3 regions of the Sporolactobacillus sp. KGMB 08714 genome follow, and region 2 is predicted to be linked to each of the others. Evidence: predicted binding sites of a transcription regulator. Region 2 holds the regulator's gene; each other region holds the start of a gene.
The links. The regulator CtsR, encoded in region 2, represses protease genes until heat stress. The targets are predictions, from matches to a motif close to ATGGTCAATAAAGGTCAAACA.
Positions count from the first base shown of each region.

Region 1: the regulator CtsR is predicted to act here: its motif matches at 7,787-7,807, upstream of Q6A92_RS07295 (ATP-dependent Clp protease ATP-binding subunit).
Region 3: the regulator CtsR is predicted to act here: its motif matches at 7,376-7,396, upstream of clpP (ATP-dependent Clp endopeptidase proteolytic subunit ClpP).

Region 1 covers NZ_JAUUBW010000012.1:236,863-246,888, forward strand. Annotated here, with positions in the region: gene Q6A92_RS07270 (hypothetical protein) at 276-782, shown strand; gene fumC (class II fumarate hydratase) at 1,007-2,395, opposite strand; gene Q6A92_RS07280 (metallophosphoesterase family protein) at 2,602-3,285, shown strand; gene Q6A92_RS07285 (YtxH domain-containing protein) at 3,443-3,676, opposite strand; gene tyrS (tyrosine--tRNA ligase) at 3,895-5,145, opposite strand; T-box leader at 5,204-5,414, opposite strand; gene Q6A92_RS07295 (ATP-dependent Clp protease ATP-binding subunit) at 5,536-7,734, opposite strand; gene Q6A92_RS07300 (universal stress protein) at 7,977-8,414, opposite strand; gene Q6A92_RS07305 (CDP-glycerol glycerophosphotransferase family protein) at 8,575-9,825, opposite strand; gene Q6A92_RS07310 (CDP-glycerol glycerophosphotransferase family protein) at 9,922-10,026, opposite strand, start outside.
Region 2 covers NZ_JAUUBW010000024.1:13-10,038, forward strand. Annotated here, with positions in the region: tRNA gene Q6A92_RS11770 (tRNA-Val) at 63-135, shown strand; tRNA gene Q6A92_RS11775 (tRNA-Thr) at 143-215, shown strand; tRNA gene Q6A92_RS11780 (tRNA-Lys) at 226-300, shown strand; tRNA gene Q6A92_RS11785 (tRNA-Gly) at 321-395, shown strand; tRNA gene Q6A92_RS11790 (tRNA-Leu) at 416-504, shown strand; tRNA gene Q6A92_RS11795 (tRNA-Arg) at 518-594, shown strand; tRNA gene Q6A92_RS11800 (tRNA-Pro) at 598-671, shown strand; tRNA gene Q6A92_RS11805 (tRNA-Ala) at 695-767, shown strand; gene Q6A92_RS11810 (CtsR family transcriptional regulator) at 1,371-1,829, shown strand; gene clpC (ATP-dependent protease ATP-binding subunit ClpC) at 2,506-4,953, shown strand; gene radA (DNA repair protein RadA) at 5,085-6,494, shown strand; gene Q6A92_RS11825 (PIN/TRAM domain-containing protein) at 6,623-7,729, shown strand; gene ispD (2-C-methyl-D-erythritol 4-phosphate cytidylyltransferase) at 7,777-8,490, shown strand; gene ispF (2-C-methyl-D-erythritol 2,4-cyclodiphosphate synthase) at 8,468-8,950, shown strand; gene gltX (glutamate--tRNA ligase) at 9,008-10,026, shown strand, end outside.
Region 3 covers NZ_JAUUBW010000073.1:110,557-120,582, forward strand. Annotated here, with positions in the region: gene Q6A92_RS19260 (DoxX family protein) at 1-56, shown strand, start outside; gene Q6A92_RS19265 (tetratricopeptide repeat protein) at 292-1,806, shown strand; gene trxB (thioredoxin-disulfide reductase) at 1,935-2,885, shown strand; gene rapZ (RNase adapter RapZ) at 3,550-4,416, shown strand; gene Q6A92_RS19280 (gluconeogenesis factor YvcK family protein) at 4,423-5,385, shown strand; gene whiA (DNA-binding protein WhiA) at 5,404-6,339, shown strand; gene Q6A92_RS19290 (HPr family phosphocarrier protein) at 6,399-6,656, shown strand; gene clpP (ATP-dependent Clp endopeptidase proteolytic subunit ClpP) at 6,725-7,309, opposite strand; tRNA gene Q6A92_RS19300 (tRNA-Arg) at 7,716-7,789, opposite strand; gene Q6A92_RS19305 (CotD family spore coat protein) at 8,960-9,394, shown strand; gene rpoN (RNA polymerase factor sigma-54) at 9,661-10,026, shown strand, end outside.

The DNA.
Region 1 (10,026 bases), on a different contig from region 2:
CAGTAACTTATCGTTTTTTTTACACATTTCATCGACTTTTTCATTATAACATTAACAATTTAACGGCTGATATTAAGCTTTTATTTCTTGATGAAACATAAATGTAACATAAGGCAGAAAAATGGTATATTTTGTCGCTTTTTATTTGTAACACCATTGTAATTTAATAAACTTCTAAGAAAATTGTTTGCTGAAGTCAGAAGATCGGCGTTGTAGGACAAATCAGGCCCTTCATAAACTGAAAATGCGCATAAGCAAGATGGAGGTGGAATTCATTGATCCTTGTTATCGGTTCACTTTTTCTGGCTGCCGTGCTGATCAACCAGCTCCGCGAAATACCGCTGACGGGCAGACTGTACCGGCAGCCGCTCGCCCTCTTGCTGTTCTCAGGCTATTCGCTCTCAATCCTGCCCGCTCTGCCGCCGGCGGACTGGTGCATCATTGCGGCGAGCTTCCTTCTGTCATTCGGACTCGGCCTGATACAGGGGCGTTACACGCCGCTCGTGAATCATAACGGCGCCTGGTACTTGTCAGGTTCCGTCATGGCTGTCCTGGTCTGGTTTCTTTCCATTCCGATACGCTACGCATTGAAATACGCATCCGTTCATTTCCTGTCGCTGGCGCCCTCATTAAACGGATCGTCGAGTTTTGTGATTTACTTCATTTTCATGGCCGGTTTTTTATTGGGACGTTACACGATGCTTCTTTTCAGATATCCCGCTCTTGTTAAAAAGGCGGGGCAGAATGAACAGCGGATCAAAAAAATGGAGGAGGCCCGCTGAGCCGTTTGTCTGCTGAAAAAGCAGGGGACGGCAGACAAAAGAAACAGCCTGAGCCAAAGGGCCGCCGGCATATAAGGAGAATTAAAGCCGAAAAGAGACTGCATCATAAGGTTGATCACCCGTTTATGAGGCAGTCTCTTGAATTGATTAAAATGTTGACAGGCCGACTTTTTGAATCCGGTCCTCAGCGGCGGCCACCTTTTCGGGACCGCCCCTGCTTTCTATTAAGCGTGCGGATGGATCATCGCTTCAGGTTTGACATAGTCGTCAAACTGTCCGGCGGTCAGAATGCCGAGCTTAACGGCAGCCTCCTTCAGGCTCAGCCCTTCTTTGAATGCCAGCTTCGATATTTTGGCAGCCTGCTCATAACCGATGTAGGGATTGAGCGCCGTCACAAGCATCAGCGAACGATTGAGATTTTCCTTGATTTTTGCACGATTCGGTTCGATGCCGGCAACGCAGCGTTCATTGAACGAGTGCATCACATCGGCCAGCAGTCTGGTCGATTGCAGAAAATTATAGCCGATTACCGGTTTAAATACATTCAGTTCAAAATTTCCCTGGCTGGCGGCAACGCCGATAGCCGCGTCATTCCCCATAACCTGGACGGCGACCATGGTCACCGCTTCGCATTGTGTCGGATTCACCTTCCCGGGCATGATCGAGCTGCCCGGCTCGTTTGCCGGGATGGAAAGCTCGCCGATTCCGCAGCGCGGTCCGCTCGCCAGCCATCTGACATCATTAGCGATTTTCATCAGATCGGCGGCCAGCCCTTTCAGAACGCCGTGAACGGCAACAATCTGATCATGGCTGGTCAGCGCATGAAATTTATTTTTAGACGACCGGAACGTTTTTCCCGTGATCTTTCCAATTTCCCGTGCGGCGCGCTCCCCGAATTCAGGGTGTGCATTGAGCCCGGTTCCGACCGCCGTTCCGCCGATCGCCAGATCCCGCAAATAATCGCTGTCGGCAAGCAGCAGCGCTTTTGAACGATCCAGCATGTAGGCCCAGCCGCTGATTTCCTGGCCGAGAGTGAGCGGCGTCGCATCCTGCAGATGGGTTCTCCCGATCTTAATAATGTCCTGAAAAGCCGCGGCCTTTCTGTCAAGCGTTTCCTTCAGTTCGTCAAGAGCCGGCAGCACCTCATTTTCGACAGCAAGAAGCGCGGCAATATGCAGCGCCGTCGGGTACGTGTCGTTCGAACTTTGCGACTTATTGACGTCGTCATTGGGATGAACACGCGTTTTCGATCCTTTTTCCTTTAGAAGCTGATTGGAGCGGTTCGCAATCACTTCGTTCACGTTCATATTTGACTGTGTCCCGCTCCCGGTCTGCCAGACCATCAGCGGAAACTCGTCATCCCATTTTCCGGCGATGATTTCATCGGCAGCCGTAACGATAGCTGCGGCCTTTTCAGCATCCAACGTTCCGAGATCGCGGTTGGCCAGTGCCGCTCCTTTTTTGAGCACGGCAAAAGCCCTGATAATATCGAGCGGCATTTTTTCCCACCCGATATGAAAATTATGCCTGCTTCTCTCCGTTTGTGCCGCCCACAGCCGGTCGGCCGGCACCTTGACCTCACCGAGCGTATCGTGTTCTGTCCGATATTCCATCCGTCTCATCCCTTCTTTTTTGTAAACTGAATCGATTCAATGATTTTGCCGATGAATTCGCTTACACTATCATTATAACGATTTGGGCCGTGAATAGTAATAAAGTGACGATGATCACTCTCGGAAACCGCCGTTTCACGGTTGCATAACCGTTGCCGATTTGTCTATGATAGAGACAGGAAAGCGGGGGGATTTTATTGCAAACAATCAGACGCCTGCTCGCGATCAGCGACATGCACGGCGAAATTGATCCATTTAACGCCCTCCTCGACTTAACGCACTATAACCCGGACGAGGATCTCCTGATTCTGCTGGGCGATTATGTCGACCGCGGACAGGATCCGAAAGCCGTCATTAAAAAGGCGCGGGAGCTGGAAAGCGGAGGAGCCATTGCATTGAAAGGCAATCACGAAGACATGATGGAAAAAGCGCTGGCCAGCCCCGGCCCGGATACGCTCGCTAACTGGGCGGCGAACGGCGGGGCCCGGACACTTGCAAGCTACGGCTTAACGTTCAAAACCTTTTATCATGGTCTCCAGAATGGTTCGGCGGATCTGCCGAAAGAACTGCGCGACGATCTGGAATGGATTCAGCATCTTGCCTTTTATACGCAGACAGAACACTATTTCTTTGTCCATGCAGGGGTCGATCCGGAAAAATCCCCGGATGAAACGGACGATCAAACCTTTTTGTGGACACGCGCACCATTTCTGACCCATTATCACGGAGAAAAAACGGTCGTTTTCGGCCATACGCCGACTATGACCCTTCAGTCTTCCAGCGGCGTTTTTTTCGGTCAGAATAATATTATCGGCATTGACGGCGGCTGCGTCTTCGGCGGCCAGCTCAACTGTCTGGAACTGCCGTCCGGAAATACCTATCACGTTTAAGAAAATCCGGATTGGAAACAGGTCTTTCCGCTGGCGGGCCGCCCGCACGGCCTTCTCTCCGTCCGGGAACATAAAAAGCCCCTTCAGCGCCGGGATGCGGATTATTTCTATTTCGCATCCCTGACGCCAAAAGAGCTGATGAACGGCCCAGACAGGGTCAGCTGTACGGTTCGCTGTCTTTTTTGATCAGATTCGACGCCGCCTGTTTAATCTTTTCGATGCCGCTCCCGATCGCATTATTGGCACACAGATCGCGGCGCAGCTCTTCTCCGGACTTGGGCGCAAGAAACAGCGCCGCGGCGGCTCCGATCATTCCTCCGATAACGCCCCCGATAAAAAGTTCTTTTGCACCAAGACCGCTGCATGATTTTTTTTCGTTTTCCGTAGCCATGATCTATTCCTCCTTCGATTGCTGATCTCTTACGGTGACGAATTCACAGTATGAAGCGTTTCTATTCTCAACTTTCTGCAGATTAAAACCACTATTATCAGTATACCAATTTCGCCATACGTCGTCTAATATTCGGTCGTTTATTCGACACTAGTGTGCATCAATTGCCGCAGGGACATACCGATTCACCGCATTTTTATGCCGGCCTTCACGTGTGCTCAGTACCTGATCAGCGTATATTTCTTTTTTCCGCGTCGTATGATCGTGTACATGCCGTCAATCCGGTCATTTTCCGAGAGCACATAGGACAGCTCCGTCCGGCGGATGCCGTTAACATAGATCGCCCCATTCTTAACGTCTTCTCTCGCCTGACGTTTGGAAGTTGTGACGCCCGCGGCGACAATCAGATCAATCAGACCTTCCGGTGCGTCCGAAGCCGCCTCATAAGTCGGAACATCCTTGAATCCCTGACTGATTTCTTCGGCGGTCAGCCGCGAAATGTCGCCGCTGAAGAGTGCCTCGGAAATATGTTCCGCTTCCCGCAGCGCTTTCTCGCCGTGGACCAGTTTTGTCAGCTCCTGTGCAAGCGTCTTCTGCGCTTTCCTTTCTTCGGGGTGCCGCGCCGTCTCCGCAGCCAGGCTTTCTATCTGATCTTTCGAAAGAAAAGTAAAGTATTTCAGGTAATTGACGACATCGTCATCCGAAGTGTTCATCCAGAACTGATACCATTCATAAGGAGTCGTCTTGTCCGGATCCAGCCAGATGGCGCCGCCCATTGATTTGCCGAACTTTGTTCCGTCGCTCTTGGTGATCAGCGGAAACGTCAGCCCGAACGCCGGTTCCTCATGTCCCTTTCTTCGAATCAGCTCCAGGCCTGCCGTTATATTTCCCCACTGGTCGCTGCCGCCGATCTCCAGCCGGCAGCCGAATTTCTCATAAAGATTCAAATAATCGAACGCCTGCAGGAGCATATAGGAGAACTCCGTAAACGATATACCGGCATCCATCCGCGACTGAACGGAATCTTTGGAGAGCATGTAATTGAGCGAAAAATGTTTGCCGACATCGCGCAAAAATGAAATCGCCGACAGGCTGCCCAGCCAATCGCCATTATTGACGTAAACGGCCTTGGCGCCGTCGAAGTCGAAAAAACAGGAAAACTGCTTTTTAAAATGACGGACATAGCCGTCGACAACTGCTTTCGTGTTTAGCCGGCGTTCGCTGGAACGGCCGCTCGGGTCGCCGATCATGCCCGTCCCGCCGCCGGCGACGACGACCGGACGGTGCCCCGCCCGCTGGAAACGCATCATCGTGATGATGATCAGCAGATTGCCGGCATGCAGGCTGTCGGCCGTCGGGTCGAAGCCGCAGTAAAAGGATATCGGCTTTTTCAGCGCCTCGCGCAGCCCCTCTTCATCCGTCACCTGGTTAATCAGGCCGCGGTATTTCAAATCATCAATAATGTCCATCCTTGCCACACCTTTCGTTTTAATCTGTCCGATATCGGCAAAATAAAAAAGCCCTCCCTTAAGGAGCGCTTTTATGCACGGTACCATCCTTCTGGCGGCAAAGTGCCGCCTCTCAATTGCCATAACGGTCAAGGCCGTCTCCCGCTACTCTTCGTTCGCGGAAGATGCTCAGGGAGGTAATTCGCCGCACTGTCTGCCGCCGGCTCGCACCAACCGCCCGCTCTCTGAAAACAGAAACAGCCGCTACTGATTCCCTTCATCGCTTTTTCGTGATTGTAAAGCCATTCTGCCACGTTTTCTGTACAATGTCAAACGGAAATTGCCGCAGAAGGGCACGCGGCCGTTTTTTCTCCAAAAAAAGACCCTCCTTGCGGAGAATCCTTCTTTATATTAACGATTTGCTGCGACTTTGATTTCGCCGCCGGCTTCATCTACAGTTATCGATTGGGCCCCGCTGTTTTCCAGCAGCAAATCGGAGATGCTGTCTTCGACTTTTTCCTCAAGAACGCGGCGCAGCGGCCGTGCCCCGAATTCCGGATTATAACCGAGTTCGGCAAGCTTCTTCTTCGCGGCATCTGTCACGGTCAGCGTCAGGCCCTGTGTCTGTGCCGCACTTTCAATATCCTTCAGCATCAGGTCGACGATCGCCAGCAGATCGTCTTTTGTCAGAGAATTGAACTTGACGATCGCGTCAAACCTGTTCAGAAATTCCGGCTGGAAGTAGTTTTCCAGCTGCTTGATCATATCCTCGCGGCTGTCCGTCGCACCGAATCCCACCGTCGCCGATTTGTTGTTGATTCCGGCGTTGCTGGTCATGATAATGACCGTATCTTTGAAGCTGACCGTTCTCCCCTGGCTGTCCGTCAGGCGGCCGTCATCCAGAATCTGAAGGAACATATGCATTACATCCGGATGCGCCTTCTCAATCTCGTCAAGCAGGATAATACTGTACGGTTTGCGGCGTACCTTTTCCGTCAGCTGACCCGCCTCATCATGACCGACATAGCCGGGAGGCGCACCGATCAGTTTCGAGACCGAATGTTTCTCCATGTATTCACTCATGTCGAGACGAATCATCGCATCGCGTTCACCGAACATTTCATAAGCGAGCGTCTTGGCAAGTTCCGTCTTGCCGACGCCGGTCGGGCCGACAAACAGGAATGAACCGATCGGACGGGTCGTTTTGCGGAAGCCTGTGCGGTTTCTGCGGATGGCCCTGGCCACTTTCTCAACGGCTTCCTTCTGGCCGATCACCTTCTCGTTCAGATGCTCAGCCAGGTTTCTCATCTTGTTCTGTTCATCGCTCTGCAGTTTACGGACCGGAATGCCCGTACGCGTCTCCACAATCTGCTGAATCAGTTCTTCATTGACGACCGCTTCATTGCCCGTTACCGGAGGCTCGGCGCCGTTCGCCTTGATTTTTTCCAGTTGTTCGAGCTGCTTTTGATAGGCATGTTCCTGATCGCGAAGCCTTGCCGCCTGTTCAAACCGTTCATTCTTCGTCGCCTGCGTTTTAGCTGCAGAGATCTCCTCGATTTTCTTTTTAACACTTTCCGTATCGACCGGCGTCAGATTGAGGTTCATTTTAGAACCGGCCTCATCCATCAGGTCGATCGCCTTGTCGGGCAGGAAACGATCCTGGATATAACGTGAGGACAGAGCGACACAGGCCCGGATCGCTTCATCGCTATAACGGACGTGATGATAGTTTTCATATCTTGACTGAAGACCCTTTAAAATCTGAACAGCCTCTTCCTGCGTCGGCTCATTCACAATAATCGGCTGGAAACGCCGTTCAAGAGCGGCATCCTTCTCGATCTTTCTGTATTCCTTCAAGGTCGTTGCACCCATGATCTGAAGTTCGCCGCGGGCAAGGGCCGGCTTCAGGATATTGCCTGCGTCCATCGAGCCGCCCTCTGCGGAACCGGCGCCGACGAGCAGATGCACTTCATCGATAAAGACGATGACATTTTTACGTTTTTCCAGTTCGGACAATAACTGTTTCATTCGCTGTTCGAACTGGCCGCGGATGCCGGTGCCGGCTACCAGAGAAGAAACGTCGATCAGATAAAGTTCCTTATTCGCCAGTTTGGCCGGCACTTTCCCTTCGACGATCTTAAGGGCAAGCCCTTCCGCGATCGCTGTTTTGCCGACACCTGGTTCGCCGATCAGTACCGGGTTGTTTTTATTTCTGCGGTTCAGCGTCTCAATAACCAGCTGGACCTCGCGGTTGCGGCCGATGACAGGATCGATTTTCCCCCTGCGGGCCGCTTCCGTCAGATTGCGGCCGATCTGATCAAGGAAACCGCCCCGGCGCCCGCCTCCCGACGGCCGCGCCTGTCCGCCGTCAAAGGCCATTCCGTTTTCCTGGGCCTTATTTTCCCGGTCCGCAAAAGACGGCTGCATAAAACTTTTGAAAAGATCGTCAAACGGTGAAGCTCCCCCGCCCTGAAAGAACGAAGGCATACTCATATTGTTTCTCATTTTCATATAGCATTCCTCGCAAAAGTGCAGATGTTTCTGCTGTCCATTAATAATGACATTCATTTCTATAACTGCCGGATTGATTTTGCATTCATCACAAAGCACCATACTTGCTATGCCTCCTCCACTTTTCCAACGGTCAGTGTGATCATCTCTTTGTTTGACCATCTTTGACCTTATGCTTTTATTATAGTCTGACCTTTTTTGACTTTCAAGTGTTTAGGCAAAAAAAATAACTTCGATTTCAAGGTTCCCTGCACAAGCCCACCCATTTAATCGAAGCTTCAATAGAAAAACCCCTGCCAGCAATGTTCGCTTGCAGGAGTACATGCCGCCCTTTGCAGGCCTTACTTCACAATCATGACCGGGCAATCCGCCAGATGAAGCACTTTATTGCTGACGCTTCCCAGAATCACTTGCCCGAAGGCTCCCATTCCGCGATTCCCCATGACAATCATGTCTATTTTCGTATCATTCGCATAATCGCAGATTTCCTGCGCGGCAATTCCGTATAAATGTTTCTTGTGAAATTTAATATTCGTGTTTGCCGATTCTTTTTCAATCAGTTCATCCAGCATTTGGTTGCCTTCTTTTTCTTCAACTTCCTTCACATCTGCATCCAATGACGGCCCGACCATCGAATAAAACGGAAAATACACAGGAGAAGGGCTGACATAAATCAACGTGATCTCTGCTTCTTGCTTGCCTTCCGCAATTGTAACCGCTTCCCGTAAAGCGCGTGAAGCAGGCTCGGAACCATCGACTGGTACCAGTATTCTGTACATCCTCACCACCAACCTTCCCATACTCTTTAATAATTAATATTAATTCCTCTTACATCTATACTATACCACGTTTCCGGCATGATAAGTCTTATTTCAAAATGAATATTATTTAATAATTCTAATTTAATTTTACTTTTACAAATGGGCAGCCTTCACAACGTCAAAAATCAGTTTGGGCCGGGCCGCTGCCAAACACGCGTCTGACGACCCGCTCCGTTGCCCGGCCGTCTTCAAGGGAACAAAACTTTCGAAAGAAAGGTTCAAAATTTTCCGATAACCGGAAGCCCGGACGTTCCGTTTCTCTGACGGCCTGAATCACTTCGTCAGTCGTTCTGACGATCGGACCCGGAGCCGTCTTTTCGAAATCAAAGTAAAATCCGCGCAGAAAGTCACGGTATCTGTCTATATCATAGGCAAAGAAAATCATCGGCCGCCTCAGATTCGCATAATCAAAAAACACGGACGAATAGTCGGTGATCAGGAGATCGGATATCAGATAAAGATCGCGTATATCGTCATAGTGCGAAAAATCAAAGGCAAAACCGGCATACGCCCCAAGGTCAAGCCGGCCCGCGATCAGATAATGCATCCGCAGGATAATTACATAATTATCCGCCAGCTGGCCGCGCATCCGCTCCAGATCGAGATGAAGGTCAAAGCGGTAGCGTTCCGCGCCGTCAAACTGATCGTCGCGCCATGTCGGCGCATAAAGAATCACTTTCTTATCCCGCGGCAGTCCGCACTTATCTTTGACGGCCCGGACGGTATCGCTCCGATTCATTCGATAAAGGCAGTCGTTCCGCGGATAACCCGTTTCAAGCAGCGTTTTCCCGAAGGCAAATGCACGCGTAAAAATATCGGAAGAATAACGATTCGGAGAGATCAGAATATCCCACATTCCGGAATCTTTCACAAAATCACGTTTATATTTTTCCACATCCTTACCCGGTGCCAGATCGTGCTCAATATCCGTCCCGAGCCGCTTGAGCGGTGTTCCGTGCCATGTCTGCAGATAAATCGTGTGCTTCGATTTGCAGAACCACGACGGGAAGCGGATGTTTGTCACCCAGTAGCGGGCACGGCTCATCAGCAGCAGCCATCTCAATGAGTAGCGCCGGACATAGGGCACGCCGTGCTGCTCAAACAGTCTCCCGTGCCGCCGGTCTGCGCTCCAGATCAGCCGGTAATCCCGGCAGTTCTCCCTCATGTACTCGTAGATCGCCCGCGGGTTGCAACTGTATTGTCTTCCGAAAAAGCTTTCAAATATGACCAGATTTCTGTCCGCGGGAAGATGCCCCAACAGCCTGAAACATTCTCTGTAGACACAGCGGAAGACAAAACGTCCCCATTTTTTAAAAAGAAAGGCAGCGTGCGTCTTTAAACGAAGCCTTATTGATCCTTCCGTTTTCATCCATTTTTCACCTTCCGCACGACAATCGGTTCTCCCGTTTTCCGGAAACCTGATAAGAACTCCGGACCCTTTGCCCGCTGAATAGTTTCCGCCCGGTCACTGGCCGAAGTCCGTTATCCTCCTTACATAATGAACCACGTTGCGGCTTGAATGCCCTTTCGAATAGGTATTCCACTGATCCGAAAAAGCGGCCACCTTATC
Region 2 (10,026 bases):
TTCGGCGCCGATGGTAGTGGGGGGCTGTCCCCCCGTGAGAGTAGGTCGCTGCCAGGCAATATGGAGGATTAGCTCAGCTGGGAGAGCGTCTGCCTTACAAGCAGAGGGTCATAGGTTCGAGCCCTATATCCTCCATTTTAGTGCCGGTCTAGCTCAATTGGTAGAGCAACTGAATCGTAATCAGTAGGTTGGGGGTTCAAGTCCTCTGACCGGCATTTTATTTATGAGCCACTAGCTCAGGGGTAGAGCATCTGACTTTTAATCAGAGGGTCGAAGGTTCAAATCCTTCGTGGCTCACCATTTATCAATTGTATTACTATGCGGAAGTAGTTCAGTGGTAGAACATCACCTTGCCATGGTGGGGGTCGCGGGTTCGAATCCCGTCTTCCGCTCCATTTGTTTTAATTTGTGTTGTGCCGGGGTGGCGAAATTGGCAGACGCACAGGACTTAAAATCCTGCGGTAGGTGACTACCGTGCCGGTTCGAGTCCGGCTCTCGGCACCATTCATTCTGTTTTGCGCCCTTAGCTCAATTGGATAGAGCGTCTGACTACGGATCAGAAGGTTGGGGATTCGAGTTCTCTAGGGCGCACCATATCGGGAAGTGGCTCAGCTTGGTAGAGCACCACGTTCGGGACGTGGGGGTCGCAGGTTCAAATCCTGTCTTCCCGATCTTTTTTTGTCTTTTTTTAGATGGGGCCTTAGCTCAGCTGGGAGAGCGCCTGCTTTGCACGCAGGAGGTCAGGGGTTCGATCCCCCTAGGCTCCACTTAAGCAAGAATTCCTGACAGACGAATCGATGGCTGAGTTCAGGAAAGAGAAGGTATCTCATGAGTCTATTCAGGCTTTGAGATGCCTTTTTCATTTTGCCTGATATTTTGGAGGAAGAATGTTTCCTCGCTTGAAAAGGGCTGAGCGATTTGAGGAGCGCCCGGGTTAAAGTCATTTTCTGATCGCTTGGTAAAAAATCGATGGGGGAATTTTTTTAGCTGTTCGTCATTTGGGCATCGCCGATGGATTTAATATTAATGATCACGGTCGCTCATCATGAACGCCCGGGAATGGACAATGCTGTCCGGCAAATTAACAGAATAAAATAAATGTGAATAATCTGAATATAACAGCCGGGTTTTGTTCATGTTTGTTCCGTCATCAGTAGAGCAGTCTTTTTCGTTGGCATGAATCCGGGTCAGCAGTCTGAGTACCCGGCACGGGAACGGTTTTTTCTGATCGGCGGATTAGAAGCACGCAGAGTGGAGCGGCCCGGCGGAGTGGGGGGAGTCCGTCAGAAGGAAGGTTGATTATTTGGTAAATATCATTCATAATTGAATTATAGTCAAAGTTAGTCAAAGTCAGGGAGGAGATGCCTCCGATGAGGAACATATCTGATATCATTGAAAAATATATAAAAGAAATCCTGGATTCAAGCGATATCATTAAATTGAAAAGAAGCGAACTGGCGGAAAAATTTCAATGCGTTCCCTCACAGATAAATTATGTACTGAAGACACGTTTCTCTATTGAAAGAGGTTACGTGGTTGAAAGCAAACGCGGAGGAGGGGGATACATTCAGGTTATTAAGGTACGGCCGGTTACGGATGCGGATTTGATTGACGAAATGATTGGTCTGATCGGTTACAGGTTGACAGAAAATATGGGTGAATCGATAATTCTTCATTTGCTTGAAGAACAGGTCATCAATGAACGCGAGGCAAGGCTGATGATGAGCGCCATCGATCAGACGATTCCTGACCTGGGTGTCCCTTTAAGAGACGAAGTGCGTGCGAATATTTTAAAGGCCATGCTTCAGTCACTGACGTATAAACGCTGAAGGGCAGCCGGCCGTTGCTTAAAAAGCCGCAGAGGCTGTCGAAGGGCAATCGAAAATGCTTGCTTTTTTCCGTCGATCCGCCGGAGTTGCTGGGCTGGTTTAGTAAAATCGTACGGACTGGAAATAATAAATTCTCTGCCGCTTTTTAATATGGAATAAAATGTTTGACACGACGAATGAAACGTAATGAATCGTTCCGTACAATGCCGGAGTGCTGAAAAAGATACCGACCGCTTTTTTGTTTTTCCGGTTCACCGCAAGAAAGAGGAATTTATGAGTGATGCGGCGAAATAGTAATAAGCGGCGAACCCATCCATCCAAATAAAATGGATCGCGGGATAACAGTGTGTCAAGAACTGGAAGGGTGCTTCAACAGTCTGTCGTGATCGGGAGGAGCGTCTTCGATGAGCGGCCATTCCCGTAAAAATTTATTAAATAAGCGGATGTTAAGCGAAAAAAGTTGAAGATTTATAAGAGGTTCTCTACAATAGACAAAACGGGAGCAATGAGCAATGATTGCTTCCTGGGCGGTACGACCCGGCCTGTAGCCACTATCAAAAAATATTCAATTGAATATTTTACAGGTATGAGAGAATTTTGAAAGAAACGGCGGGTCATTATTATCGTTGCTAAATGAGTCGGTGAACGGAGAGTACGATTAAAGGAGGCCACCATTATGATGTTTGGACGATTTACGGAACGCGCTCAAAAGGTGCTTGCGCTTTCTCAGGAAGAGGCCATGCGGCTGGGGCACAACAATATCGGTACTGAGCACATACTGCTCGGTCTTGTCCGTGAAGGTGACGGAATTGCTGCTAAAGCTCTTATGGCTTTGAATCTTAGTCCCGAGAAGATCCAGAAAGAAGTAGAAGCTTTGATCGGCCGCGGGAACGAAATAGTTCAGACACCTCACTATACACCGAGAGCGAAACGGGTTATCGAGTTGTCAATGGATGAGGCGAGAAAAATCGGCCATTCCTATGTAGGAACGGAACATATCCTGCTGGGGCTCATTCGTGAAGGCGAAGGAGTGGCTGCCCGGGTGCTGAACAATCTCGGCGTCAGTCTGAATAAGGCCAGACAGCAGGTGCTGCAGCTGCTCGGAAGCCACGAGGCGACGTCCGGTGGGGCACAGGGGCGGGCTGCGGCACATGCCAGTACGCCGACGCTTGACAGCCTGGCACGCGATCTGACGGCGATGGCCAGCGAAGGCAGTCTCGATCCTGTCATCGGCCGCAGCAAGGAAATTGAACGTGTCATTGAGGTGCTGAGCCGCCGGACGAAAAACAATCCGGTCCTGATCGGCGAGCCGGGCGTTGGGAAAACGGCCGTTGCGGAAGGCCTGGCACAGGAAATTGTCAACAATGAAGTGCCGGAAATTCTCCGCGACAAACGCGTGATGACGCTGGATATGGGCACAGTCGTAGCCGGGACAAAATATCGGGGCGAATTTGAGGACCGTTTGAAAAAAGTGATGGACGAAATTCGTCAGGCAGGAAATATTATTCTATTTATCGACGAGCTGCATACGCTGATCGGTGCAGGCGGCGCTGAGGGTGCCATTGATGCGTCGAACATATTAAAGCCGTCGCTGTCGCGCGGAGAATTGCAGTGTATCGGAGCGACGACGCTTGACGAGTACCGTAAGTATATTGAAAAAGATGCCGCGCTGGAAAGGCGCTTTCAGCCGATTAAAGTCAAGGAGCCGACCAAAGATCAGTCGGTTCAAATATTGAAGGGATTGCGCGACCGCTATGAGGCGCACCACAGGGTCAAGATCACCGATGAAGCGATTGTTGCGGCCGTCTGGCTTTCCGATCGCTATATTTCCGACCGGTATCTTCCTGATAAAGCGATCGATTTGATGGATGAGGCTTCGTCAAAAGTCCGTCTCCGCTCTTATACGGCTCCGCCGAATCTTAAAGAACTGGAACAGCGGCTTGAAGCGGTCAGAAAAGAAAAAGATGCTGCGGTACAGAGCCAGGAGTTTGAGAAGGCTGCCTCATTGCGCGACAGTGAACAGAAGCTGAAGGAGCAGGTGGAGGTCAGCGAAAAGGAATGGAAAGAGAAGCAGGGCAAAGAGAATACCCAGGTTCTGCCTGACGACGTGGCTCTCGTCGTAGCCAATTGGACCGGCATTCCGGTTGTCCGGCTTGAGCAAAAAGAAAGCGAACGGCTGCTTCACATGGAAAACATCCTTCACAAGCGTGTCGTCGGACAGGATGAAGCCATTAAGGCGATTTCTCACGCGATCAGGAGAGCACGGGCCGGTCTGAAGGATCCGAAGCGGCCGATCGGTTCATTCATTTTTCTCGGACCGACAGGGGTCGGCAAAACCGAGCTGGCGCGGGCGGTTGCCGAAACGCTGTTCGGCGATGAAGAGGCCATTATCCGTATCGATATGTCGGAATACATGGAAAAACATACGACATCCAGACTTGTCGGCTCTCCGCCGGGATATGTCGGCCATGAAGAGGGCGGACAGCTGACGGAAAAAGTCCGCCAGAAGCCTTATTCGGTTATTCTGTTCGATGAAATTGAAAAAGCGCATCCCGATGTCTTCAATATTCTGCTTCAGGTGCTGGATGACGGACGTCTTACAGATTCCAAGGGACGGACGGTTGATTTCCGCAACACGGCAATTATTATGACATCCAATGTGGGTGCGAGTGAACTGAAACGAAATAAGTATGTCGGTTTTGCGGTCGGCGGGGAAAACCATGAGTACAAGGAAATGAAAGATAAGGTCACAGGCGCGCTGAAACGTGCTTTCAGACCGGAGTTTCTCAACCGAATCGATGAGATCATCGTTTTCCATGAACTGACGAAACCTCAGTTGTTGGAGATAGTCTCTATGCTGGCGGAACATCTGAGAAACCGTCTGTCGAGCCAGGGGATTGTCATCGAGCTGACCGATGCGGCAAAAACACAGATTGTCGAGGAAGGCTATGATCCGGAGTATGGGGCAAGGCCTCTGCGCCGCGCGCTTCAGCGGCGCGTCGAAGACAAATTGTCCGAAGAGCTGCTGAAGGGCAACATTGCAAAAGGAACAGATGTTGTGATTGATTATAAAGACGGGGTATACGAGGTCATTAAGAAAGAAGAAGCCGTGGCAAAATCCTGAGACACGATTTTTCCGGGATGATCTGCCGCGCGAGAAGAAGCCAAAGTGATCGACAAGCCTTGGCTTCTTTGCGTGTTTTAAAAAAAAATCGGGCTTATTTTACGAGACAGTGCTGAAAGGTGATTCATTAAATGGCAAAAACAAAAACGGTTTTTGTCTGTCAGGAATGCGGCTATGAGAGCCCGAAATGGATGGGGCGCTGCCCGGGCTGCCAGAACTGGAATACGCTGGTTGAGGAGACAGTACGCCCTGTCGAATCGGCGGGACGCGTGCATCAGCGGCGGGACAGCAAGCCCTCCCTGCTGACGGATGTAGAATTGGAAGAAGAACCGAGAATACTGACCGGGATGAAAGAATTTAACCGTGTGATGGGCGGCGGAGTCGTGCCTGCTTCGCTTACCCTTGTCGGCGGAGACCCGGGCATCGGCAAATCGACGCTTCTTCTGCAGGCCTCCGATCAGCTTGCGCGAAATGGGCGGAAGGTTCTCTATATTTCGGGAGAAGAGTCGCTGCGCCAGACGAAGATGAGGGCCCGTCGGCTCGGCATTACTTCGGACTGCCTGTATGTACTGGCGGAAACAGATATTCATCAGATTGAGGCCCATCTTCAGGATGTCCGGCCGGAGATCCTGATCATTGATTCAATCCAGACTATTTATAATTCCGACATGTCTTCGGCTCCCGGAAGCATTTCACAAATTAAAGAATGCACCGGAGAGCTCATGCGTCTTGCGAAAACAAGCGGCATCGCAGTTTTCATTGTCGGCCATGTCACAAAAAACGGCGCGCTGGCCGGACCGAGGACGCTGGAGCACATGGTAGATACCGTTTTATATTTTGAAGGAGAACGCCATCATACATTTCGTATCCTGAGGGCGGTTAAAAACCGCTTCGGTTCAACGAATGAAATGGGTGTTTTCGAAATGAAAGAATCCGGACTGAGCGAAGTCGCCAATCCTTCTGAAATCTTTCTGCAGGAACGGACGAAGGGGGCGGCCGGTTCCGCAATCGTTGCTGCAATGGAAGGCACCCGTCCGGTCCTGGTCGAGGTCCAGGCTCTGGTGACACCGACCAGCTTCGGTTATCCGCGCCGGATGGCAGCCGGTATGGACAGCCACCGGGTTTCGCTGCTGATGGCCGTTCTCGAGAAACGGGTCGGTCTGCTGCTTCAGAATCAGGATGCCTATATTAATGTCGCCGGCGGGATTAAGCTGGATGAACCGGCCATCGATCTGGCGGCAGCGATCAGCATCGCCTCCAGTTTCCGCAACCAGCCGACACAGATTACGGACATTTTTATCGGCGAAGTCGGCCTGACCGGCGAAGTGAGGCGCGTCTCACGCATTGAGCAGAGGGTGAACGAGGCTTATAAGCTGGGCTTTTCAAGAGCCTATATTCCGGAGAAAAATCAGGGCGGGTGGTCTCCCCCGAAAGGAATGCAGCTCGTCGGTGTTGCTTCGCTTAACCAGGCCATCGATCTTGCGCTGGGCGGTTCGGAAGATCTTAAACCCGGATCCGAATTCTTTCCGTCCGATTTATAAATATACGGCGGATAAGTTCTCGGGAAAACGATGAATTTTGAAATGATCATGTTTCAAACGAACATAATGACAGAAGCAAGTTTTGATTTTGTCATTTTGTCTATACTGCTTAGAGGAGGTGATTGGATATGTTGAAACGAATGATTCAGCTATTTTTTATTCTATTGGGCGGTACATTAGGTTTTGTCTATATACCAAAAGTGATTCTTCTGTTGAATTTCGGAAGCGGGATCCCGGATTGGATTGCTTCCCCGTTTACGGGGATGGTCATCGGTGCTGTGATTTTAGCTTTATTAACTTTTTGGTTTGTGGACTCATTGACAGATTTGATAAAAACTTTCGAGGACAGAATAATAAAGGTACCGGCGATCGATGTTGTGTTCGGTACGATCGGTCTTGTCTTCGGCCTTGTGATTGCTTTCCTGATACAGTTTCCCCTGGAGAGCCTGAACATTCCGGGAATCAGCACGGTGCTTCCGATCTTTGTGTATGTTTTCTTAGGTTATTTCTTTTTCCAGGTCGGCTTTAAGAAGCGTGATGAGCTGCTGAACCTTTTTCATTTGCCGAACCGATCGAAGGAACGAAAGAAAGATGCCCGCCCGGAATTGCAAAAGCTGAACGGAATCAGTCCTTACAAAATTTTTGATACGAGCGTGATCATCGACGGAAGAATTGCGGATATTTGCCAGACAGGATTTTTGGAAGGAACGATGGTTATTCCGCATTTTGTACTCGAGGAGCTGCAGCATATAGCGGACTCTTCGGACGTCCTGAAACGGAATCGCGGCCGGCGGGGACTGGATATTCTCAATAAAATTCAAAAAGACCATTTGATTGACGTTGATCTTTATGAGGGCGACTATGACGACATCACGGAAGTGGACAGCAAACTTGTCCGGCTTGCCAAAGAGGTAAGCGGCGTGGTCGTGACCAACGATTTTAATTTAAATAAAGTCTGCGAGTTTCAAGGGGTTCACGTGCTGAACATCAACGACCTGGCCAACGCGGTCAAGCCGGTTGTTCTCCCCGGGGAAGAACTCCGTGTACAGGTTATTAAAGACGGGAAAGAGCAGAATCAGGGTGTCGGGTATCTTGACGACGGTACAATGATTGTGGTAGAAGAAGGACATAGGTATATTGGCAAAACCATTGAAGTGATCATAACCAGTGTGCTGCAGACATCGGCAGGGAGAATGATTTTTGCCAAACCCAAATTGCTTGAAAAGGCGCTTTGATTTTGCATAAAGCGAAAGCAGGGCGGCTGTATCCGGGGGCTTAGCAGATGAATTATCGAGTGGTGATCGTTGCGGCAGGGCAGGGCACGCGTATGGGAGCGGAGATGAATAAGGTCCTGCTTACTTTGCGCGGAATCCCCGTCATTATATATACACTCCGCGTGTTTGAGAAGGATCCCGACTGTGCGGGGATTGTTCTTGTCATCAGAGAATCCGAGAGAAAAACTTTTGATGAATTGATCCGCAAATATCGCATCAGCAAAGTGACCGAAATGACGGCAGGCGGAAGAGAACGTCAGGAAAGTGTTTATAACGGACTGATTAGACTGGGAGACTATCAGGATCAGATCGTGATGATTCATGACGGCGCCCGTCCGTTTGTTACGAGAAATCAGATTGTGAGGGTCGCCGAAGCGGCAGACCGCTGCGGCGCGGCACTTCTGGCCGTCCGGGTAAAAGACACGATCAAACAGGTGGCCTATCACAAAGTAAGTCAAACATTGGAACGCGAGAGCTTGTGGGCGGCGCAGACCCCGCAGGCTTTTCGCATGTCCGTCATTATGCAGGCGCATCGTGCCGGCAGGGTGAAGCATTTCAGGGCAACGGACGACGCTTCGCTTGTTGAACAGCTCGGCCGGGCGGTGGAAGTGGTTGAAGGCAGTTATCGCAACATCAAGCTGACGACGCCGGAAGACATGATCATTGCGGAAAAGTTCGTTCAGGAAGAGGAGAAAGCAGATGCGAATAGGCCACGGGTTTGATGTCCACCGATTTGCGGAGAATAGAAAACTGATTGTGGGCGGCGTTGTCATTCCCTACGGGTTGGGACTCGCCGGGCACTCCGATGCAGACGTTCTGCTTCATGCGATCAGCGACGCGCTGCTCGGGGCCGTCTGTGAGGGGGACATCGGCGGGCACTTTCCCGATACGGATGAGGCCTACAAAAACGCCGATTCAAAAGTACTTTTGGCGGAAGTGATGTCCGTTGTCCGAAATAAAGGGTACGATGTCGGAAATATTGACAGTGTCGTGATTGCGCAAAAGCCTAAATTTGCTCCATATATTCAGGAGATGCGCCGGACGATTGCCGGCGTTTTGCACACAGATCGGGATCGGGTCAATATTAAGGCGACGACGACCGAAAAAATGGGTTTTACCGGACGAGGGGAAGGCATTGCTGCCGAAGCCGTCTGTCTCCTGGAAAAAATTGAACGAAATTGAGCCGGCAGGCATGATCCGTGTTAGAATAAAAAAGAATAACGGAAAGTGGTGAAAGCAGTGGCCAATGAAGTGAGGGTACGCTATGCACCGAGTCCGACCGGATTCCTGCATATCGGCAATGCGCGTACCGCGATTTTTAACTATCTGTTTGCCCGCCATGCGGGTGGCAAGTTTATCATTCGTATCGAGGATACCGACCAGAAACGAAACGTCGAGGGCGGGGAAGAAAGCCAGCTGAAATATCTGAAGTGGCTGGGGCTTGAATGGGATGAAAGTGTTGATGTGGGCGGTGAATACGGCCCTTATCGGCAGATGGAACGGCTGGATATTTATAAAAAGTACTGGCAGGAACTGCTGGATAAAGGCTTGGCCTATAAATGCTACTGTACGGCAGAGGAGCTTAAGGCTGAACGTGAATCGCAGATGGCCCACGGCCAGACACCGGGGTATTCGGGAAAGTGCCGTCATCTGACGGAGGAGCAGAGAGCGCAGCTTGAAGCGGAAGGCAGAAAACCGACCATCCGTTTTCGGGTGCCGGCCGATCAGAAAATTGATTTCGACGATATTGTAAAGGGACATGTATCATTCAGCACGAACGATGTCAGCGACTTTGTCATTGTTAAACAAAACGGTGTGCCGACTTACAATTTTGCCGTTGTCATCGACGACCATTTAATGAAAATGACTCATGTCCTTCGCGGGGAAGAACACATCTCCAACACACCGAAGCAGATCATGCTTTTTCAGTCATTCGGCTGGGAGGCGCCCGTATACGGACATATGACGTTGATTGTCAATGAACATCATAAAAAGTTAAGCAAACGGGACAACAGCATCGTTCAGTTCATTGAACAGTATAAAAACATGGGCTTTCTGCCTGAAGCGCTGTTTAATTTTATCACGCTGCTGGGCTGGTCGCCGAAGGGCGAAGAAGAGATCTTTTCACGGGAAGAATTTATCAAGCTGTTCGATGCCGACCGGCTGAGCAAGTCTCCCGCAATGTTTGACAAGTCTAAGCTCGAATGGATGAACGGACAGTATATTAATAAAATTTCGGCAGAAGATTATGTGAAGTT
Region 3 (10,026 bases), on a different contig from region 2:
GCGGCTGGTTCCATAAACCGGAACCGACAGATATGGATACAAAGGCAGCGTCTTAACAAAAATAATGAGTGATTGATTCATTCCGCCAAACTGCTGCGTATCGCAAGGAACAGTACACATCAGCGACCTTCTTCCGGAACGCCGGGGAAGAAGGCCGTTTTTCGTTATAGAGACAGCCGGCTGCGGCTGCACTTCTCCCCGCCCCCTCCCAAGGATTTTGCCCTCGGCTATTTTAAATATGCTATACTATTGCTAGTATCATAACGGCGGTTTACGGGGGATCAAAAACTGATGAAAGAGAAGAGCCGACAGAAAAAAGCGCATGTCATTTCATTTCATCATGACGGCGAGTTTTTCTACCAAAGGGGAATGGTCTGCTATCAGAAGGGCGATCTGGAACGTGCAAGCAAGTATCTCAATCGTGCGCTTATGTTTAAACCGGACGAAGTGGAATATCTTTGCCAGCAGGCGGCCATCCTTTCCGAAATGGAAGAGTACGAAACATCGATCAGCCTGTTGAAAAAAGTGGTTTATGAACTTGATGATAAATTAACGGACTGTTATTTCTTTTTAGCGAACAACTATGCTTACCTTGGGGATTTTCAGGAAGCGCTGGATGAGGTCAGCACTTATCTGGCGATGGAGCCGGACGGTGTATTCAGACATGAGGCACTGGAATTGTACCGGATGCTTTCGGAAGAAGTGGAGGACACGGACACCGGGGCAGCGGCTTATATCAGCATTCATGAAAAAGGCCGGCTCGCGCTTGAGCGCGGGCACTTCGAGGAAGCAATCGTTTTTTTTAAAAAAGTCATTGAAGATGAACCGAATTTTCTTGCTGCACAGAACAATCTGGCGATCGCCTATTTTTCGATAGGGGCGACCGTTAAGGCGCTGAAAACGGCCGAATGGGTGCTGGAAAGAGATCCCGGCAATATTCACGCATTGTGCAATCTGGCGACCTTCTTCTATCAGCTGGACGACAGTGACGATTTGGCCGTCATTATGCAACGCCTTGACCGTCTTTATCCGCTGCTTCCGGAACACTGCGGCAAACTGGGTTCGACGTATCTTTATGTCGGAGATTACGAGAAGGCCTGCCGCTGGTTGAAAATCGCCGAACGAAAGGGCGCGCGCTGCGACCAGGTTTTCTATTTCTGGATGGCGCTGGCCGCCTATCATACCGGAGATCAGAAACTGGCCGAACGCAGTTGGCGCCAGGTGGATTACTTCAGCGGCAAACCCTTTCATCCGTTCAAATACAGTAAAATTCAGAGCATGATATTCGAACCGGACGCACAGAAAAATTTTATGGTGCATGATCTGATTAGAAAAGAGGTCTGGGAAGGAAATCGTGCCTATCAGCTTTTTTCCCTGTTCTATCTTGCGGGCATCGGCGATGAAACGACGCTTGAGGAGGTTGCCGGCAGAGGAACGGATTTTGTCGTTAAGGGGATTGCCCGGAGGCTGCTTGAGGAACGCCGTGCGGAAAAAACGGACATGCGGCTTCAGATTATGCGCCAGGTGGAAGCCCGGGTCGGCGGGGAAAAAGAGGCTCTGAAAAATCCGGAACTGTACAGTTTCTGGTCGGTGGTCGACTCGGTGATTGGCCCGTCCGGGGATATGGACTGCAGCGGATGGTCGGCGGCCCTGCTGTATTTATGGAAAAAGGAATTTGGGGGGCGCACCTCACAGAAGGAAATTGCCAGGGAGCTCGGTACGACTGTGTACCGGCTGCGCAAACATGTCGGCGAACTGGCGGCGGCTCTGGACAAGCAGTGGGAAGACGGCATGACCTGGCTGTAAGACGGCCCGCACCGGTGAGCAATATTCTGGACTTTGTTTCCTATATTCTTTAGCATGGAATTATCAAACAGGCAGAAGATAATATTAATATGTAGTGATCGATTAAGATGAGAAAGGACGGGATCGAAATGTCTGAAGAGGAAAAGGTCTATGATGTGATTATCGCAGGGGCAGGTCCTGCCGGCATGACGGCCGCTGTTTATGCCGCCCGTTCCAATATGTCGACATTGATGATCGAAAGGGGGATCCCCGGCGGTCAGATGGCGAACACCGAAGCCGTTGAAAACTATCCGGGGTTTGAATCCATTCTCGGGCCCGATCTTTCAAATAAAATGTTCGAACATGCCAAGAAATTCGGTGCCGAGTATGCATATGGAGATATAAAAGAAATTAAGAACGGGAAAGATTACAAAACCGTCGTTTGCGGCAATAAGGAGTACAAAGCGGTGACCGTGATCATCACGACGGGTGCGGAGTACCGCAAAATGGGCGTTCCCGGAGAGAAAGAGTTCGCCGGCCGCGGCGTTTCCTATTGCGCGGTCTGTGACGGAGCTTTCTTCAAAGAAAAGAAGCTGGCTGTGATCGGCGGCGGCGATTCTGCGGTTGAAGAGGGGACCTATCTGACCCGCTTTGCATCACGGGTAACGATCATCCATCGCCGCGATCAGCTGCGCGCACAGAAGATCCTGCAGAATCGTGCGTTTAATAATGAGAAAATCGACTTTATCTGGGACACGGTCTGCACAAAAGTTAATGGAAAAGACGGAAAAGTTTCCAGCCTGACGCTTCACAATAAAAAGACCGGTGAGGATTCCGACTTCCCGGTAGACGGTGTCTTTATCTATGTCGGCATGGATCCCCTGACAAAGGCAGTCGAGAATCTCGGCATCACCGATGAGAAAGGCTATATCGTGACCAATGAAAAGATGGAGACGAGTATTCCGGGTATTTATGCAGCCGGGGATGTCCGCCAGAAAGAACTTCGCCAGATTGTCACGGCGACAGGAGACGGCAGCATTGCGGCAGACAACGCGCAGAAATATGTGGAAAAGATGAAGGATGTTTCGGCGGTAGGCTGAACAGTCCCGGAAAATGAGCCGGGCGGTCCGGCTGCCTGCCCTGATGTATATGAGACACGTTTTGACGGGCGGGATCAATCTTTTCATCGCTCTTTAATCTATATGTAATCGTTCTGAAACGTAAAAGGATTAATATAAAATAGGAATTGACCCCCTTTTAATATATAATATCAAGGGACACGGCAATCATTGCGTGTCGCTTTTTTTGTGTAAAAAAAGGGGATACGAAAAGGCGGGCGGAATTGAGCATTAGAAAAGCCGTGCCTTTAGCGTAAGCCGGAACCTTCCCTGCGAAGCCGCTCCCGGCCTTGTGATGGACAGGCCGCAGGACGCGGCGCCGATGTTCGGCCTTTTATCCGGACCTTCTTAAAAATTTTCTTTTTTTACTTTTAGTAAGCATAAGAAAAATAAGGCCTCGCTGCTTTTTCTTTGTGCGAAAAAATTCATAAAAGCCCGGACAGGCTTCTTTCACGGTGTTCAAACGGCATAGCTTCCGGCACCGGCACGCGCCGTCCGGTCCGGCGGGACACTTTCTCACTTTCTGAACCCCGAATTTTCGAGTATACTGTAAGAAAAGCGTTTCATCTTCGGGAACCGCCTGTTTCGCGAACCGAATCACGATACGCTTTTTCAATGAATTTACTGTTGACGGGACGGATGAAAGATGAAAGACATTCAAGTGGTGATTATTACCGGAATGTCGGGTGCCGGAAAAACGGTGGCGACCCGTATTTTTGAGGACCTGGGCTATTTCTGTATTGATAATCTTCCGCCGACCCTGATGCCTAAGTTCATCGATCTGATTGAAGACTCCGATTCGGACAAATTGAATAAAGTGGCATTGGTGATGGATTTACGCGGCAGGGAATTTTTCGATTCACTTTTTTCCTCGCTTGATGCCTTTAGCAAAGCCGAAAAAATCAGACCTAAAATACTGTTTCTGGATGCAAAGGATCAGACGCTTGTTCGGAGATACAAAGAAACCCGCCGCTCACATCCTCTCTCGCAAAAGGGACGCCCGATCGAGGGCATCCAGCTGGAACGGAAAAAGCTTGAAGAAGTGAAGGGGCTTGCTCAGTATTATATTGATACGACGGATATGAGCCCGCGCCAGCTGCGTGATCGGATTATCAGCGAGTTCGGCGGCGAGAGCGAGACGTTCCGTGTGAATCTGCTGTCCTTCGGTTTTAAGTACGGGCTTCCGATTGACGCCGATCTCGTTTTTGATGTGCGTTTTTTGCCCAATCCTTACTATATACAGCACATGCGCGCAAAAACCGGACTGGATCCCGATGTTTCCGAGTACGTCCTGAAATGGACGGAAACGCATCAGTTTCTTGGAAAACTGATGGATCTCCTTATCTTCATGCTGCCGCAATATAAACGTGAAGGAAAGGGGCAGCTCGTGATTGCGATCGGGTGTACGGGAGGAAAGCATCGTTCTGTCGCTCTTGCCGAGTGGATCAGTCAAAAACTGTCTGAAAATTATCCGACCAGTGTATCGCACCGGGACATTGAGAAAGGGAAATAAATAAAAATGGCCAATCGAAAAAAAGTTGTCGCGATCGGCGGCGGAACCGGACTGCCGGCAGTGCTCCGCGGTCTGAAGAAGTACCCCGTCGATATTACAGCGATTGTTACCGTGGCTGATGACGGCGGAAGCAGCGGCATGCTCAGGAACGAGCTGCAGATCCCGCCTCCTGGAGATATCCGCAACGTGCTTGTTTCATTATCCGATATTGAACCGGTGTTCGAAAAGCTGCTTCAGCACCGCTTCAGGACCGACAGCGGCCTGAACGGGCACTCTTTGGGCAATCTGCTGATTGCCGCCCTCACGTCGATTACCGGCGATTTTGTCAAGGGCGTCCGTGAAATGAGTCATATTCTCAATGTTCACGGAGAGGTGCTTCCCGCTGCCGATCAAAGCATCGTTCTCGGCGCGGTGATGAATGACGGAAGCATTGTTGAAGGAGAATCACGCATTCCCCAGGTGAATAAGAAAATCAAGCGCGTCTTTCTGAAACCGGACGATATCCGGCCTTTGCCTGAGAGTGTGAAAGCGATACGTGAGGCGGATATGATTACTCTCGGACCGGGGAGCCTCTATACGAGCGTTGTGCCGAACCTGCTGGTACCCGGGCTTGCTGCCGAGATCTGCCGATCGGGCGCACGGAAAGTCTATGTCTGTAATGTGATGACCCAGAAAGGGGAAACGGACGGTTTTTCCGCGTCCGACCATGTTGCTGTCATGAACCGGCATGTCGGGAAGCCGTTTATCGATACGATCATTGTCAACAATAAACCGATTGCACCGGATATCCTGAAGCGTTATGCCGCCGAAGATGCTGAACCGGTTTCTGTAGACAGAGAAAAACTCGAGGCAGAAGGCATTAATGTCATCAGCGCGCCCCTGATTAAGACAGCGGAAGGCGTTATCCGCCACAATGAGGCGGCAATCGCCAGTCTGCTGATGACGCTGTTTTCCGAGAAAAAAGTGTGAAAGTCGGGAGGTCTTGCCATGTCTTTTGCCGCGGATACGAAGAAAGAGCTGACTATGCTGGAGGTTGACGATTGCTGCGCACGGGCGGAACTGGCTGCGCTGACCCGGATGAATGGATTTGTATCGATTCGGAACAAGCATGTCGAGCTCGACATTGCGACGGAAAACGCGGCGATCTCCCGGCGTATTTACAGGCTGATTAAGCAGGTGTACAATTACCGGATTGAAATTCTTGTCCGGCGGAAAATGCGGCTGAAAAAAAATAATGTTTATATTGTCCGACTGAAGGAATCGGCCGGGCCGTTTCTGCGGGATCTGAAAATTATTGACGACAGCGGCCAGTTTACGCGGGAGATCGCTCCGGAACTTGTCGGGAAGAAATGCTGTCTGAGATCCTATCTTCGCGGAGCCTTCCTTGCCGGAGGCTCGCTCAATCACCCGGAGTCTTCCTATCATCTTGAGATTTTCTCGAATTATGAGGAACATACGCGTTCTTTAGCGAAACTGATGAATACGTTCGATCTGAATGTAAAGATGCTTGCCAGAAAAAACGGTTTTATTATCTACATGAAAGAAGGAGAAAAAATCACCGATTTTCTCAGCATCATCGGAGCGAACAAGGCTCTGTTCTATTTTGAAGATATACGCATTGTCAAGGACATGCGCAACTCGGTGAACCGGCTCGTCAACTGTGAGACGGCGAATCTGAACAAGACGGTCAGTGCCGCAATCAAACAAGTAGAAAACATCCGTCTGATTGAAAAGAGTGTAGGCCTCGAAGAACTTCCGGACAAACTAAGAGAGATTGCCGAACTCAGACTGAAGCATCCCGATGTTACTTTGAAAGAACTTGGCGAACTAGTCAATGGCGAGCCGATCAGCAAATCGGGAATCAATCACCGCTTTCGAAAAATCAACGCGATTGCCAGCAATATCCGGAAAAGCCGGCAATAAAATAATTGACGCACAGAAGAGGCGTCGCAGATGCCATATCGAAAGGGAGGGAAAATCAGTTGCTAGAAAAGACAGTGACCGTGCAGTTGAAGGAGGGGCTTCAGGCTCGCCCCGCCGCTTTGTTTGTCCAGGAGGCTAACCGCTTTCATTCTCATGTGACACTGGAAAACGACGGCAAAGTAGTCAACGTAAAAAGCATTATGGGTGTCATGAGCATCGCGCCTGCATTCGGGGAAGTGGTCGTTATCAGGGCAGATGGTCCCGACGAGCAGGAAGCGGTTGCGAAACTGGCGTCGTTTATTGAAAATAATCGTTGAAAAAAACTCCGTTTTCGACATGGAAAACGGAGTTTTTGTCCTCTTAAAAATGCTCAAATCCGGACGCTTTATTTTGACGACGTCAGAATTTCATCAATCAGGCCGTATTTTTTAGCCTCTTCAGCGGACATGAAATTGTCGCGATCGGTATCACGCGAAATAATATCATACGGCTGACCGGTTCTTTCCGCATAGATGTGGTTCAATTTCTCGCGAATCTTAAGAATCCGTTTCGCGTGAATTTCCATGTCGGAAGCTTGTCCCTGCATTCCGCCGAGCGGCTGGTGAATCATGATTTCGCTGTTCGGAAGAGCATAGCGTTTGCCGATTTCTCCGGCGGTCAGCAGGAAGCTGCCCATGGAGGCGGCCATGCCGATGCAGATGGTCGACACTTTAGGCTTGATATACTGCATCGTATCGTAAATCGCCATGCCGGCAGTAATGGATCCGCCGGGACTGTTGATATAAACTGAGATATCTTTTTCTGAATCTTCTGCGGCGAGGAAGAGCAGCTGGGCGACGACGGCGTTGGCTACGTTGTCGTCAATGGCCGTGCCCAGCATGATGATCCGGTCCTTTAAAAGGCGTGAATAAATGTCGTAAGCACGTTCACCGCGGTTTGTCTGTTCAATGACTGTCGGTATTAAAGGCATTGAACGAAACCCCCTTTTCACTTGGAATAAGATGACTTTCATATTACCAAAATTAATCATATACTAAAGGTCAATATAGGTCAAATTTTATTGCCTGGAAAAAATTCCTGCAGGGGCCGCCTCTTCTTCATGCATTTTCAGCTCATCAGAAAGCCGGGAACCGTTCTTGCCCCCGCGGGCAATGCCGCACCGGCCGTTCGTCGGCTCGAAAGGAGGGCCGGCTGTCTCCAGTTAACGATCCATTGCGCCGAAACGCTCTGAAGTCGCTCTGTTCAGGGAACAAATAGTCCCACCGGGAAAATCATTGATCCTTCATGATAAAAATGGAAGAGACTGGATAAACAGAAGAAAAACAAAAGAGCTTCAGCCATCACAGGCTAAGCCCTTTTGCTTCTTGTTTATATGATGCGCTCGAGAGGATTCGAACCCCCGACACATGGTACCGGAAACCATTGCTCTATCCACCTGAGCTACGAGCGCACATCTGTAAAAAAATTTTATTCACTGACATTTATCTATTCTAAGCGATTAACTTCCATTTTGCAAGGCCCATTTTTGAATCAGATTGATTTTTTATAAAATGGGTATCTCCTCAACTCATGTAACCAGTCAGGCCGCGGCGCAAAACACCATCGATTCTTACAAAAGCGTTCGCTTGCACGGAAGCCGGTTTATTCTTCCAAGTGTTCATATGATCGGCCGTTTATTTCTCCGAAGAAGGTGGGATATTTTGCACGGACAGGCATTAACATGGCGGAATCGCTCGATCGTTTTCTTCAGCCGGCCGTGTATTTCTGTGAAGCGTGACTAAAATCGCCGGGAAACGCCGGCATATCATCATTGGAACGCAAAATATCAACAATAGCGGTCAAAGAACCGGCAGAAAACAAACTGGAGTCATTAAGTGCAAATAATCAGGACAGAAAGATTGATTGATGGATCAGCTGTGGTCGGTTTTGACCCACTGGTGTGTCCGGTTTATCGGCCGTCGCACCGAATCGTTAGAAAGCCGCACCGAAACGCCGGGAAATCGCACCGAATCGGATCTAGGCCGCACCGAATCCGGCTATAGGCGCACCGAATTAGAGAAAAGCCGCGCCAAAACGCTGGGAAGCCGCACCGAACAGGAACGGCCGCACCGAATCGAGTTTAGGTCGCACCGAATCCGGCTACAAACGCACCGAAATAGAGGAAAGCCGCACCAAAACGCCGGGAAGTCGCACCGAGCAGGAACGGCCGCACCGAATCCGGGTACAGGCGCACCGAACTAGAGAAAAGGCGCACCGAATTCAACTGTGGCAGGGAGTTTAGCGGTTTATCGGTCGTCGCCGGCGCTTAATCGATCTTCACGGGTATACCCGTTTTACCGACCGCGGCAGCAGTTTACGGATCGCGGAAACGCTCTTCATCTTTTGCGAAACTGACGGTCAGGAAGAATCGGTCATCATTTGACGGCACAGCAGGAAAATGAGCCGGTTAAAGAGATAAAGAGATATATTTAATAATTGCCGGCATTCCGGATCGGCCGGTTTTCATAAGCTGCCCAATTTCCGCAGGGCCGGGAAAATTAGGTGTTCTCATTAGGGCGAGGCTAATCCCCAGCACATAGGTTATTAGTGTACTTTATAATGATGAGGAGGAACAAAAATTATGGAGGTTTCACCTTTTCCAATTAAACCAATGCCGGCCAATCCTTATGCGAAAATGCCGGAGATTAAGCCGGAAGCGAACCTGCCTGTCGCCAACCCTCTGGCTGCGGCGGGACACGTGAAAGGGGCTAAGAGTATGATCGGTCCGTACGGCTACGGCGCGAAACCGACCGCTTTGCCCGCAGCGTGTCCGTCAAACGAACTTCACTGCCCGCCGAAGCAGGGCGGTTCATTCTATGATCCCGCGAGTGTGAACGTTGAACATGTTTATAAACCGGTGATCGTTCAGCATATCCATCCGACACATACACGGATCATGACCCATTACATCTATGAACATCAGCATTATTATCCGCACACGCTTTCCCAGACGTGCGACGAGTGCCATTATGATGTGCAGTGCGGCAGGCCTTGTTTTCCAAAACCGCATTGCTGATCTTCCGGGCTTTCCGTGTTAAAACGGAAGGCCTCTTTTATTTTTAAAAAAATGTAAAAATTAAGCAGGTGATATACCGACAAAAGGTGCCATGTCCTGCAGCCTGTTCGGCCACCCGGCGCTCCATGCCCGACACAACGGAGCCTCCCGGAGGTTTGTTTGCCAGCCGGCAGGCTTTGCCGGCATGGCCGGATGTTCATTTTTCAAATGAAACCGTAGCCGCTTTTCCGACTCATTGGTATAATAAAAATAGAGAGGTGAGCGGAATGGGTCTGGCACTGGTTCAAAAACAGTCACTGAAACTGAAGATGGCGCCGGCATTGTATCAGTCGGTGACGCTGCTGCAGTTTAACAATGAAGAACTTTCCCAGTACATTCATGAAAAAGCGCTCGAAAACCCTCTTTTGCACGTTGAAGATTCCGATTTCCGGACCGACCGCCCCTATACGGCCGGAGACGGGGTCAAGAGTACGACGGAAGTCATCGAGGAAACGGTGGCCGGAACGAGCGATTTTCGCGAACTGCTCCATCGGGATCTCCACCAGCTTCGGCTGAATAAAAAAGTTATGGCCGCAGCGGATGTTCTGATTGACTGCCTGAACGATAACGGCTATCTGGACGAAGATCCTGAG